3 regions of the Streptomyces sp. NBC_01003 genome follow, and region 1 is predicted to be linked to each of the others. Evidence: riboswitches for the same ligand, from Rfam matches in the RefSeq annotation. Region 1 holds a riboswitch; each other region holds the start of a gene.
What was found. A riboswitch is a leader RNA that binds a small molecule or an ion and turns the genes downstream of it on or off. The one in region 1 is predicted to bind cyclic di-AMP.

Region 1 (4,478 bases):
ATCAGTCGTCGAAGTAGGCCTTGGCGACGGCGTAGCTGTCCTCGTAGAGGTGGTAGCGGGTGATCCGTCCGTCCCGGACTGTGGTGTGCAGGGCGAACGCGGTGTCGATGTCCCGGCCCGTCTTCTTGACCTCGGAGACCATGCGTCCGATGAGCACTACATCCTCGCCCTCGGCGATGACCTGGCGGAGGTCGAACTCCTTGGCCTGCACATGGGTCTGCAGCAGCTCGAAGAACCTCCGCATGCCCTCCGCCGAGTCGACCTCCGGTACCCAGGGAATGCCTGGCGGGTGCGGGATGGAGAACGACACCGAGTCGGCGAACAGCGCCGCCGCCTCCGCGCTCTTCCCCTCGGCGAGCAGCGGGAACAAGCGTTGCACAGCCTGCGCCGGTGACTCTGCTGTCATGCATGTCGACGTTACAGGTTGCGTCGGCGGCAGGCGCGTGATCGAGGGGCGGCCTCGGAGAGGCCGCCCCTGGCAAGCCATCGGCCCGAGGTCGATCCAGCAGCCGCGACATCGCCCCAAGGGCCGACACCAAAGCCCTGCCGCAGGCGTGCTAACCCGCGCTGCCGCGGGTCACGTGCACACCTGCGCCGACCGTGGTCACCTGGGTGCTGCCGTAGCCGGCGCACTCTCCGTATTCCTTGACCCACTTGGTCGAACCGGACAGGGATCCGGAGGACGGTCCGCCGAACGTGACGTCGTACCGCGGCTGTTGGTCGCAGCTCGGAACGTTGTAATACTCGATGAAGCCCGCCTGGGAGGCCTTCAGGTTGCCGGAGCCGGCGGGCAACTTGTAGGTGCCGACGGGGATCTGCTGACCGTTGTTGGTGTCGACGACGGTGCCCGACCAGGTGTCCGTGCCGACCCGGGCGATCTCGACGCGGAAGGTGTGGCCGTACACGGCGTCGAAGTCCACTCCGCAGCTGACGCCGGCGCCGCCGTCAGCCCCGTCCGAACAGTTGGCGTGGGTGCTTGTCGTGCCGCTGATGAAGGAGGAGAACACCCCACGCAGGCGCTGGTGCCCGTTCGCATCCGGCCGTGGCTGCAGTCCTGCGTACCCGATGTCGCTCTGTCCGGTGAACCCGTACTGCATCGCGAAGTAGGTCCCGGACACATGGGCGGTGCCGGTGTTCACGGTGATCGGGAAGTTGAGGGATGTCAGTCCCTCGCTGGGAGCCCCGCTTACCGTCCACGACAGTAGTTCGTTCCCGCCGAAGGTCTGCGCTTGTGCGCCAGGTGCCGCGATGAACGGGACGAGTGCGGCGAGGGCTGCTACCGCAATGCGTGTCAACGCTCGTTTCATCTGATGCTCCTCAAGGGGGTGTTGGAGGTGAGCGGGGTGGTGAACGTCTGGGCACCGCCTACTCGCATGAGTGCTGCAGGCGGTAACGACTGCGCCGCGGTGTCCGCGACACGGCTGAGGTGGCTCTGTCGCCCCAACTCCTGGGCCGTCGCCCACTCCTTTTCCCGCTTCTACGCGCATTCCGGGCACCGGTGCCCCAGTGCCGAGTTCTCTCCCATCGACGTGGAGCGAGGGGAAGGCCACCACCGAGCACAAATCGCCATGCACCTGACAAGGTCAATTCCCGCGCAGCGTGCTGCTACGTGCCCCCGAAGGGGCATTGCAGCGACAGCTGCCGCACCAGCAGGCACATTCTTCGTTCGTCAAAACCCTGCAGCCCAATTGCCTGCGGAAGACTATGGCGCCCCACCCGAGGAGTGTCAATACATGCTCGCAACCGTGCGACTCCAAGCAGAATCAATCATTGCGGCGGCCACAGGCAGTCCACCGCCTGACAGTTGGGCCCCGCACGTCGATCAGCCGGGAGTTGAAGGTGATCGGCACAGGCGGCTCAGGGAGTAGAGAAGCCCCTCCCCTTCTTGCTCTCGTACGGGAGCCCGGGGAGCGCGCGCCCCTCACCGCGAGCGGCAGGCAGACGCGCGTGCGGCGCGAATGTCCGCACTGTGCCCGCCCCGGCCAGGGCGACCGGCCTCACCCGCCCGGCCAGTACCTACGCTCGATGTGAGCCTTCAGGCCATCCGCATAGAAGTAGGCCGGCCGAAGGTCGCCCTTGGCGTGGCGTTCGGCCTGGTCGTCGAAGTGCGGTGAGTCGGGGTGTCCGCTCCTCTGTCTGCACCCGCGCCGCAACTCCGACGTTGCCGTCATGTTCCATGCGCCCGAGTAACTGCCCCTATTCCTGCGCTTCTTCGCGGCGGACCATCGGTTCGAGTTCGACCCGGCGCAGGCGCGTGCGGAGTTCCCGTTCCTCGCCGCGTCGACCACTGAGGCCCGGGATTGAACAGGCCTACCACGCAGAGAGATAGCTGCCCGGAAAACCGTAGTCGGCAGAGGATTTCAGCAGCCTCCTCCCGACCCAAGCCGAAACCTTCACTGGCATACCAGCGACGATCGGCAACTGAATCCCCATCACATGGAGACCGCCTTCTGAGCTCACTCACATCCTGAGCCGGCAAAATCTCCCAGTACAACATCGGAGCCTCATCTACCCGCCCCCGGGTATCCCGCGAGCCCAGCAGGTCGGCGGGAAGTGCACTCCGATGATCGAGTCCGCCGACCTCACCTCAGTCGATCCCTCAGCCGGACCGCACAAGACCACGTTCAGGCACCATCCGATCGACACCCGCGCATGAACTCTGCAGCTGGGACGCCCGTCGGTCCGCGCGACCGGGCCGGCATTGATGGCGATACGCCCCCTCTGGCACCCAAAGCGGCATGGCGCTATGTCCATCTTTGGGCTAAAAAATACCCTTTCGCATAATTAACGATATACAGGGAGATCTGCCTGTATCGCGAGCGTTCATGCGAAATTTCGCACTCCGATATGACATCGACCGTCATCCCAACCCGCATCCTATTCAGTGAACCATGTCACACGGACGGACGCGGGCCCCGAACTCCGCTGAGCCCACTTCCCTTGCGCCCAAAGAAGATTGGGCTTTTCGATCAAAGAGAGCGGCGGGTTCTGATCACCAGAGTCAGGGCTCTCACATTCCACTATCGGAATTCTGGTCTTGTTCTGTCCGTGCTTTCTCGCCTAATGTCACCGTCAATCCGGATGGAACGCCGAATCCTGCCGCTGTCCGGAATCCCTCCCACCCACTCGGTTACGCACGGCAGGAGCGGGGGACCCAGGTAAGCCGCCGATCTGGTTTCCGGAACGGCTCGGGGTGAAGTCGCATTCGCAGTGCGACCGGACATCTCCCGTCCGAACCCGACAGCTCACCTCGCAGGCGACGGAGAGGAACTCGTCATGCCCTCAAAGGGAAAGCACCGCCGCCCCAAGTCCATCTCGCTCACCCGGGGAATCGCCGCCGCAGGCACGGGCGCGGCTGTGCTCGTTCTTCCGGTGCTCGGCGCGACCAGCGCCGGCGCAGCGCAGGCCGCCCCGGCCGCAAAGAGCGCCGCGGTCCCCACGACGTACGTCGTCGCCGCAGGCGACACCCTCGCCAAGATCGCCCGAGAGCACTCTCTGAGCGGCGGCTGGAAGAAGCTGTACCAGGACAACCGAGCCACCGTCGGTGACAACCCGGGGCTGATCCACCCCGGTGTCAAGCTCACGCTCGGCAAGAAGAGCCCGGCCAAGCCCGCACAGAAGCCGGCAGCCACCAGGGCGTCCGCCGAGCGGGCTGACCGCTCCGAGGTCCGGACCACGCTCGCCGCTGCCCCGGCGAAGAAGTCCTACACCAACGACCTCGACGGCTGGATCAAGGAGTCGCTCGACATAATGGCCAAGCACAACATTCCCGGCTCCTACGAGGGCATCCACCGCAACATCATGCGCGAGTCCTCCGGCAACCCGCTGGCCATCAACAACTGGGACTCCAACGCTGTCGCAGGAACCCCGTCCAAGGGGCTCCTGCAGGTCATCGACCCCACGTTCACCGCGTACCACGTGCCCGGCACGTCGATGGACAGCTACGACCCGGTCGCCAACATCACCGCCGCCTGCAACTACGCGGCCGACAAGTACGGCTCGATCGACAACGTGAACGGCGCGTACTGACAGCCGGTTCCACAATGAGGCTCGCACTCGTCACAGGCAGACCAGGCTTGCGCCGTGCGTGCCCTACAAGCAGGACCTCCTGGTAGAGGTCGCGGCGGCGTGCCGGACGGTGACGGACTGGCACCCGCGGCGTCGCGTGGATCCGGCGGCTGCGCAGTTGCGCTCCAAGGGCTTCCCCCAGCTCAGCACGGAGGACGCCGCGGTCCACTCCGCCTGAACGGAAGCCCGACGACTGCCAGTTGAAGCGCATCGATGATGCCATGGCCCTGAAGTCCCGTAAGTATGACGGGACTTCAGGGCCCTTTGCTGTTCTGTCCAACCCCTTGCGCGCCATCACCCCCATGCATATCCTCCCCGCGGATCGAAGCGCTTCGACACCATGGAGAGAGACAGCATGGCAGACCCACGCCCGGTCATCCCACCCGGACCCCAGCGTCTGCCGCGTCGGC
Region 2 (4,478 bases), 6.5 Mb from region 1:
CTCGGCCTCCAGCGTGCGCAACGCCTCGCGCACGGGGACGCGCGAGACGCCGTAGCGGCGGGCGAGCACCTCCTCGGTGAGTCTGCCGCCGCGCTCGTAGACACCGGAGACGATGTCGTCGCGGATCGCCGTGCATACCGAGTGCGCCGGAATGCGCATGCCCCGACCTCCGCCTTAATCCCCGCGAAACGCGGTCGATAGTCGCCCGTACAGCGCGATTGACGTCTGTTCAGCTCGCCTGTCCAGCGACTCTATTCCAGCGGGCGCGAATTTCCGACGGCAGGCCGTAATCCATGGATATTTTTTGGACACCGACGTCAGGAACAAGCGGGCCGGGAACGAGCGGATCCGGGAACGACGAATGCCCCGGCTCGGTGAGCCGGGGCATTCGGTGCGTCTTCGCGAGGTACGCGGCGAAGGTCAGACGTTCACGCCGTGGGAGCGCAGGTACGCGACGGGGTCGATGTCCGAGCCGTACTCGGGGCTCGTGCGCGCCTCGAAGTGGAGGTGCGGGCCCGTGACGTTGCCGGTCGCTCCGGAGAGACCTATCTGCTGCCCCGGGGTGACCGTCTGGCCGACGGAGACACCGATGGACGACAGGTGGCCGTACTGCGTGTACGTACCGTCGTTCATCTTGATGACGATGTTGTTGCCGTAGGCGCCGCCCCAGCCTGCCTCCACGACCGTGCCCGCGCCCACCGCGTGGACCGAGGTGCCGCTCGCGGCGTGGAAGTCGATGCCGGTGTGGCTGCCGGAGGACCACAGGCCGCTGCTGGCCTTGTACGCGGTGGACACGTACGAGCCGGTGACCGGAATGACGAAGGCGTTCAGGCGCTTGCGCTCGGCCGCACGGGCGGCGCGCTCCTTGGCCTCGCGCTCGGCCTTGGCCTTGGCGGCGGCCTTGCGCCGGTCCTCCTCGGCCTTCTTCTCGGCCTCGGCCTCCGCCTTCTTCTTCGCGGCGGCCTCGTCGGCGGCCTGCTGCTGGGCGGCGGCCTGCGCGTCGATCTGCTCCGCGAGGGAGTCACCGATGGAGATGGCCTTGGTCAGGCCGGTCTGCTCCACAGCCGCGTCGGCGGCGAGGGCGGGGGCGGCGAGGCCCCCGATGACACCGGTCGTGGTGAGCGCGGCGACGCCGGCGACCTGCGCGGTGGTGCGCGTGAGACGGCTCGGGCGACGGTGCTTCCCGGTGGCACGGGTGAACGCCATGGGGTGGCTGAGTCCTTTCCTTCCTTCTCGCCTACCGGGTTAGCTGACGGGTTCGGAGCAGGAAGGTCTCCTACGGACCCCCTTCAGGGAAGGGCGTCCGATTCACCCCAGGGACGGTGGGTCCCCGGCTCCCCCGGCTCGCGCCTTGGGGGACTCGGCGATGACTGTCCGGTGCCACGGGCGCGGCGTACATCTGGCGGACAGCCGGACCGACGCTAAGCGGGGCAACTTTCAATCAACAAACGGAACCGGGCTTTTGTAGCGCATGCCACAGGGCAGACAGGCAACCACCGGTTCAATTCGGACAAACAAGGGCCCCGGTGGTCATCTCGCCCACCGGGGCCCCTCGTTGCGCACCGGTCACGATCAGCCCGTGACGACGGTCACCTCTCCGATACCGAGCGCCCTGACGGGCTCCTCGATCTGCGCGGCGTCACCGACGAGCACCGTCACCAGACGGTCCATCGGGAAGGCGTTCACGACGGCCGCGGTGGCCTCCACGGTGCCCGTCGCGGCGAGCCGCCGGTACACCTCCGCCTGGAAGTCGTCCGGCAGGTGCTGCTCGACCTGGTCGGCGAGCGTCCCCGCGACGGCCGCGGCGGTCTCGAACTTGAGCGGGGCGACGCCCACCAAATTCTGTACAGCCACGTCCCGTTCGGCGTCGGTGAGGCCCTCCGCCGCGAGCGTGCGCAGCACCCTCCAGAGGTCGTCGAGCGCCGGACCCGTGTTCGGCGTGTCCACGGAGCCGCTGATGGCGAGCATCGCGGCGCCCGTCCCGTCCGGCGCCGAGCGCAGCACCTGGGCGAACGACCGCACGCCGTAGGTGTACCCCTTCTCCTCGCGCAGGACGCGGTCCAGGCGGGAGGTGAGGGTGCCGCCCAGGCAGTACGTGCCGAGCACCTGCGCCGGCCACACCCGGTCGTGCTTGTCCGCGCCGATGCGGCCGATCAGGATCTGCGTCTGCACCGCGCCCGGGCGGTCGACGATGACGACCCTGCCGGTGTCGTCGGCCGTCACGGGCGGTACGGGGCGCGGCTCGGCCGTGTTCCCCGTCCAGGCGCCCAGCGTGTCCGCGAGGAGGGCGTCGAGGTCGATGCCCGCGAGGTCGCCCACGACGACCGCGGTGGCCGTGGCGGGACGCACGTGCCGGTCGTAGAAGGCACGTACGGCCGCCGCGTCGACAGCCGCGACGGTCTCCTCGGTGCCCTGGCGCGGGCGGGACATGCGCGCGGCGGCCGGGAAGAGCTGCTTCGAGAGCTCCTTGGCGGCGCGGCGGCCCGGGTTCGCCGTCTCGTGCGGGATCTCGTCGAGGCGGTTGCGCACGAGGCGTTCGATCTCGCTGTCCGCGAACGCGGGCGCCCTGAGGGCGTCGGCGAGCAGGCCGAGCGCCTTCGGCAGGCGGGAGACGGGCACTTCCAGGGAGACCCGTACGCCGGGGTGGTCGGCGTGCGCGTCGAACGTCGCGCCGCAGCGCTCCAGCTCGGCGGCGAACTCCTCGGCGGCCAGCTTGTCGGTGCCTTCGGAGAAGGCCCTCGCCATGATGGTGGCGACGCCGTCGAGCCCGGCGGGCTCGGCCTCCAGGGGCGCTTCGAGGTTGATCTCGACCGCTACGACCTGCTGGCCCGGGCGGTGGCAGCGCAGCACCGTCAGGCCGTTGTCGAGGGTGCCGCGCTCGGGCGCGGGGAAGGCCCACGGCCTGGCCGTGCCGGCCTGGGGCTGCGGGTGGAAGTCCATGGTCGCGAGCTCGGTCACTTGCCGGCCTCCTTGTCTGCGGTCTCGACGGCGTCTGCGGTCTCGCCGACGGCCTCGTCCGCGGCCTCGTCCGTGATGGACGCTTCGGCGGTTTCCTCGGCCTCTTCGGGGGCCGTGGGCTCGTAGACGAGCACCGCGCGGTTGTCGGGACGCAGGTGGGCCTTGGCCACCTCCTGGACCTCCTCGGCGGTGACGTCGAGGACGCGCTGGACGGCGGTCAGGGCGAGCTGCGGGTCCCCGAACAGGACGGCGAACCTGCACAGTTCGTCGGCGCGGCCCGAGACCGTGCCGAGCCGGTCGAGCCACTCGCGCTCCAACTGGGCCTGGGCGCGCTCCATTTCCTCCGGGGTGGGCCCGTCGGCGGCGAACCGCGCGAGCTCCTCGTCGACGGCCTCCTCGATGGCCGGGACCTCGACGTCGGCGGACGTCTTCACGTCCAGCCAGCCCACGGAGGGCGCCCCCGCGAGCCGCAGGAGACCGAACCCGGCGGCGACGGCGGTCTGGTCGCGCCGTACGAGACGGTTGTAGATCCGGGACGACTCGCCGCCGCCGAGGACCGTCAGGGCCACGTCGGCCGCGTCGCACGCGCGCGTACCGTCCTGCGGCAGCCGGTAGGCGGCCATCAGCGCGCGGGCCGGGACCTCCTCCTCGATGACCTCGCGCACGCCCTCACCGATCAGGTCGGACAGGGCGCCGTCGCGCGGGGGCTGCTTGCCGTCGTGGCGCGGGATGGAGCCGAAGTACTTCTCGACCCAGGCCAGCGTCTCCTCGGGGTCGATGTCCCCGACGACCGAAAGCACGGCGTTGTTCGGCGCGTAGTACGTACGGAAGAAGTTCCGCGCGTCCTCCAGGGTGGCCGCGTCCAGGTCGGCCATGGAGCCGATGGGCGTGTGGTGGTACGGGTGGCCCTCCGGGTAGACGAGGGCGGTCAACTTCTCGAACGCGGTCCCGTACGGAACGTTGTCGTAGCGCTGGCGGCGCTCGTTCTTGACGACGTCGCGCTGGTTCTCCATCGACTCCTCGTCGAGCGCGGCGAGGAGGGAGCCCATCCGGTCGGCCTCCAGCCAGAGCGCGAGCTCCAGCTGGTGGGTCGGCATGGTCTCGAAGTAGTTGGTGCGCTCGAAACTCGTCGTCCCGTTCAGCGAGCCGCCGGCGCCCTGCACCAGCTCGAAGTGCCCGTTCCCGTGGACCTGCTTCGAGCCCTGGAACATCAGGTGCTCGAAGAGATGAGCCAGGCCCGTGCGGCCCTTGACCTCGTGGCGCGAGCCGACGTCGTACCAGAGGCAGACGGCTGCGACCGGGGTCAGGTGGTCCTCGGAGAGCACCACGCGCAGGCCGTTGGCGAGGCGGTGCTCGGTCGCTGTCAGGCCGCCGGAGCCGGCCTCGGCGGTGGCCGTGTGACCCATGGGCATGTACGTCCCTTCGATCGCTGAACTATCGCGGAAACTGCAGATGTGCTGCCAGTTCTGCCACTGTATGCAAGCGTTCTGACGCCTGGCGAAGTTCCCGCACTGGGTACG
Region 3 (4,478 bases), 4.3 Mb from region 1:
GTCGGCCACGGCCACCAGCGCCGGCAGCTGCTCCACGGTGCGGGCGGACGCGATCGGCGCGGCCACCGTCGGGCGGGACGCGAGCCAGGCGAGGGCGACCGTCGCGACCTCGGCGCCGTGCGCCTGCGCCACCTCGTCGAGGGCCTTGAGGACGCGCAGGCCGCGCTCGGTCTGCAGGTGCTGGCTCGCGCCCGCGGCCCGCGCGCTGTCGACCTCGGTGCCCGGCCGGTACTTGCCCGTCAGGAACCCGGACGCCAGGGCGTAGTACGGGACGGCGGCGAGACCGCTGCGCGAGGCGACCTCCTGGAGCCGGCCCTCGTAGGTGTCGCGCGAGACGAGGTTGTAGTGCGGCTGGAGCGCGGCGTAGCGGGCGAGGCCCTCGCGGTCGGAGAAGTCCAGGGACTCCTGGAGGCGCTCCGGGGTCAGGTTCGACGCGGCGATGGCGCGCACCTTCCCGGACTTCACCAGCTCGTCGAGGGCGGTGATGATCTCCTCGACCGGCACGGACGGGTCGTCGAAGTGCGTGTAGTAGAGGTCGATGTAGTCCGTGCCGAGGCGGCGCAGCGACTCGTCTGCGGCGGACTTGATGGTGTTCGCGGACAGGCCCTTGAAGTCGGGGTGGGCGCCGACCTTGGTGGCGATGACGACATCGGAGCGGTTGCCGCGCGCGGCCAGCCACTTGCCGATGACGGTCTCGGACTCGCCGCCCTTGTTGCCCGGAACCCACGACGAGTACGTGTCGGCCGTGTCGACGAAGTTGCCGCCGGCGGCGACGTACGCGTCGAGCACGGCGAAGGACTGCGCCTCGTCGGCGGTCCAGCCGAACACATTGCCGCCGAGGGAGAGCGGGAACACCTCGAGGTCTGACGAGCCAAGCTTGCGAAGAGAAGTCATGGCCTGTCAGAACACCGATACGGAGCAAGATATTCCGGGCACGGCCGACCGGCAGCCCTGACGTCGGGGGGTTGCCGTCAGGACCGCCGGGGTTCGGAGGGTTACGAGCCTTTAGATGGTCAGGCCGTTGGAGCGCAGCCACGGCGCGGGGTCGACTCCGGTCGCCTGGCCGCCCGGGTGGACCTCCAGGTGGAGGTGCGGCCCGGTCACGTTGCCGGTGGCGCCGACGCGGCCGATGACGTCGCCGCTGGTCACCTTCTGGCCGGCGCTGACGTTGAGGGACGACTGGTGGCAGTACCAGAGCTCGGTGCCGTCCGGCAGCTCAAGGACGGTGCGGTAGCCGTACGCGCCCGCCCAGCCGGCCTCCTTGACGGTGCCGGAGTGGATCGCCTTCAGCGGCGTACCCGTGGGAGCGGCGAAGTCGAGACCCGTGTGGTAGCCGGAGGACCACATCGAGCCGGGCTGACCGAACGTGCCGGTGATCGTGTAGGAGGCGACCGGCAGCGTGAAGCTCTTGGCGAGCTCGGCGAGGCGCTCGGCCTCGGCCTTCTTCTTCGCGGCCTCCTCCGCCTCCTTCTTCTCGGCGGCGGCCTTGGCAGACGCGGCGTCCTGCTCCTTGGCCGCGTCCTCGGCGGCCTTCTTCGCGGCGGCCTCCTCGGCAGCCGCGGCCTCGGCGTCGGCAGCCTGGTTCTGCTGCTGCTCGGCCTGCTGCATGATGCGGGCGCGCAGGGCCTCACCGGCGGTCGTGCCCTGCTCGGCGTCCGCGGTGGTGATGCCGGCGCCGGTCAGCGGGGCCGCGTCGGCGCCGGACGAGTCGTCGTCCGAACCGTCGGATATCAGCGCGCCCACGCCGGGCAGCGACTTGGCGTCGGGCAGCGAGTCCTTGACGGCCGAGAGGTCGGGCATCGAGATGTGTACGGGGGGCTTGCCGCCCTGCGCGGTGGCGATGCCGCCCGCGCCGACGGCCGCGATCACGCCGACCCCGAGAACTGTGGAACTGCGCGCGAGACCGCCGCGCTGCTTGGCTACGCGGTGCCTGCCGCGTACGGGGCGGACGGACTCCTCGGTGGGATTCCACTCGTCCCAGGTCCGCTCGTCCGCTTCGCCGAACTCTTCGTCGATCGGCGCGTAGGAGAACTCTGGGGCAGGCCGGTTGGACGCCACGGGGGCGCGCTCCTTTCCTTCCTTCTCGCCTACCGGGTTAGCTGACGGGTTCGGAGCAGGAAGGTCTCCTACCGACGCCTTCCGCAAGGAAAGACGTCCGATTCACCCCAAGTTGGTGGTTCCCCGGCTCCCTTGCGGGATTAGGCGCGTGCGCACGGAGCCATCTCTTGTGACGGCTGGGACGACCGCGCTGCGTTATCGAACGTTAATAGACACCGGGGCCCGATTCCAAGCCGTTCCGACTGATCGTTAACGCCTTTGGCCTGGACTTATCGGGGCACGAGCGGGCGGAATCGGGCGAGTTGGCCAGCCGTCGAGACAGGCCGATCATCTGACGGTTTGTCAAATGTTATGCGCAGCGACGCCGTTCGACTACGGAAGGTGAAGACGGCGGTCACGGCTGCTTCACTGCTGCTTCACGGACGCCTCACCGCGAGCAGCGCCATGTCGTCCGTCGTGCCGCCCCCGGTGTGCCGGCGGACCTCGGCGGCGAGCGCGGCCAGCAGCGGATCGGGCCCCGAGAACATCCGTCCCGCGAGCCGGGCCGCCGGGTCGTAGAAGGTGCCCTCCGCGTCGCGCGCCTCCGAGAGGCCGTCGGTGTAGAGCAGCAGCGTCGCCCCGGACGGGAACTCCGTCTCGGACGCCCGGTCGGGCCAGCTGCCGAGGCCACCCATCCCGAGCGGCAGCGCGGGCTCCGGCGGCGACAGGACCTTGAGCGCCCCGTCGCCGCCCAGGATCAGGGGTTCCGGATGGCCCCGGTTGATGACCCGTACGAGGCCGTTGCCGTGCGGGATCTCGGCGAGCACGGCCGTGGTGAAACCCTCGAACTCGTCGAGGCCGTTGCGCCGCAGCCCCTCGCGCGCGAGCGCCCGCTCCAGGCGCTGCGCGACCGCCTCCAGGGTCGCCTCCTGCTCGGCCGCCTCCCGGAAGGCGCCGATGACCACGGCCACGGCGGACACCGCGCCCATACCCTTCCCGCGTACGTCGCCCACGACGAGCCGCACCCCGTGCGGGGTGTCCTGCACCGCGTACAGGTCGCCCCCGATGAAGGCCCCCTCCTGGGCCGCCTCGTAGCGGGCCGCGATCTCCAGGCCGCCGATGCGCTCCGCGGGCTCGGGCAGGACGGCGCGCTGGGCCGCCTCGGCGATCTGGCGCACGGAGGTGAGCTGCTCACTGCCCCGCCGCACGACGCGGTTCATGACACAGGCGAGGACGGCGACGGTGGAGACCGTGACGAGTTCGGTGATGGCGTCGGTGTCGTAACTGCGGGTGTATCTGAGATGCACCCCGAGTACGACGGCGACGGTCGCGAGGCCGGTCAGGAAAGTGCCACGGGGCGAGAAGAACGGGGCGGCGACCAGCGGGGCGGCGGTGAAGAGGGGCACGCCGGTGAACGTCGACGGCGTGACGTAGTCGTAGATCGCCCCGACCACGATGAGCAGCGCGGGCAGCAGCCGCACGAAGAACCGGGCGCGGGACAGGCCCAGCTCCGTCTCTCGCCCGTGTCCTCCTCGCTGCCCCACCGCTCGTCTCCCGCCACCGTCCGCGTCGGTCCCGCGCCTGCGCACGTCGTCGGGCCCCACCCCAGGGTTCCCCCGCGAAAGGCGGCGGGCGACCTGGCGGGACCGACCGGGTGAAAGGGGCCCGAGGCGGCGGATCACGGAACGCCGGGCAACCGATTCGCGTTCCGTCGCCGCAATGGCGTAGAGTCGTGTTTACCGACGCGGGGTGGAGCAGCTCGGTAGCTCGCTGGGCTCATAACCCAGAGGTCGCAGGTTCAAATCCTGTCCCCGCTACTGAAGGCCGAAGGCCCGGAACCATTGGTTCCGGGCCTTCGGTGTATCCGCCTACAGGTCGAACTCGTGCGGGGGCAGGTCGAGCATCAGGCAGGCCTCGCGGACGACGGCCTGCTCGGTCTTGTCGAAGTCGCCGTCCGCGCCGCCGATGACGATGCCGATCTGGATGACCGCGCGCGCCTCGGCGGGCTTCTTCTTCGCCTTGGCGATCTCCTGGAGGACGCTGACCTTGCCGAAGTCGAAGTCGGCGGTCAGCTTGTTCAGATTCGCGTCGAAGCGGCTCTGGAGCTGGTCCGCCGGGAAGTTCTGCAGCACCTCGTTCGTGGAGATGAGCTGGGCCACGCGGCTGCGCTCGGCCGGGTCGATGTTCCGGTCGGCCGCGGCGACCAGCGCGCACATCGCCATGCTCGCGTCACGGAAGGCGCCGCTCTTCAGGTCGTTCTTCTTCGCCATGAGCTGCGTCTGCATCGTCGACGCGGACTCCTTGAAGCGATCCCACAGGGCCATGACTCTCCTCGATCGGCACGTACTGATCTTCTACAGCTCTGTAGAAACTAGCGGGGGGCGGCAAAAGTTCCGCCCCTAAACTGAAGGCTCGAACCCATTGCCGGGGAGCCTTTCGCG

Region 2: linked by a shared signal. The riboswitch ahead of OG698_RS15135 (M23 family metallopeptidase) and the one ahead of OG698_RS44880 (transglycosylase SLT domain-containing protein) in region 1 are both predicted to bind cyclic di-AMP.
Region 3: linked by a shared signal. The riboswitch ahead of OG698_RS25100 (M23 family metallopeptidase) and the one ahead of OG698_RS44880 (transglycosylase SLT domain-containing protein) in region 1 are both predicted to bind cyclic di-AMP.

What each region holds. Positions count from the first base shown of each region.
Region 1 is NZ_CP108707.1:9,755,953-9,760,430, reverse strand. Features, by position in the region: gene OG698_RS44890 (nuclear transport factor 2 family protein) at 2-406, opposite strand; gene OG698_RS44885 (hypothetical protein) at 558-1,307, opposite strand; cyclic di-AMP (ydaO/yuaA leader) riboswitch at 3,078-3,272, shown strand; gene OG698_RS44880 (transglycosylase SLT domain-containing protein) at 3,277-4,029, shown strand; gene OG698_RS44875 (hypothetical protein) at 4,088-4,246, shown strand; partial or broken gene OG698_RS44870 (glycoside hydrolase family 43 protein) at 4,449-4,478, shown strand, end outside.
Region 2 is NZ_CP108707.1:3,295,225-3,299,702, forward strand. Features, by position in the region: gene OG698_RS15130 (GntR family transcriptional regulator) at 1-159, opposite strand, end outside; gene OG698_RS15135 (M23 family metallopeptidase) at 421-1,206, opposite strand; cyclic di-AMP (ydaO/yuaA leader) riboswitch at 1,220-1,376, opposite strand; gene OG698_RS15140 (M16 family metallopeptidase) at 1,573-2,958, opposite strand; gene OG698_RS15145 (M16 family metallopeptidase) at 2,955-4,370, opposite strand.
Region 3 is NZ_CP108707.1:5,464,070-5,468,547, reverse strand. Features, by position in the region: gene OG698_RS25105 (aldo/keto reductase) at 1-894, opposite strand, end outside; gene OG698_RS25100 (M23 family metallopeptidase) at 1,006-2,058, opposite strand; cyclic di-AMP (ydaO/yuaA leader) riboswitch at 2,070-2,215, opposite strand; gene OG698_RS25095 (PP2C family protein-serine/threonine phosphatase) at 2,475-3,581, opposite strand; tRNA gene OG698_RS25090 (tRNA-Met) at 3,781-3,854, shown strand; gene OG698_RS25085 (tellurite resistance TerB family protein) at 3,906-4,361, opposite strand.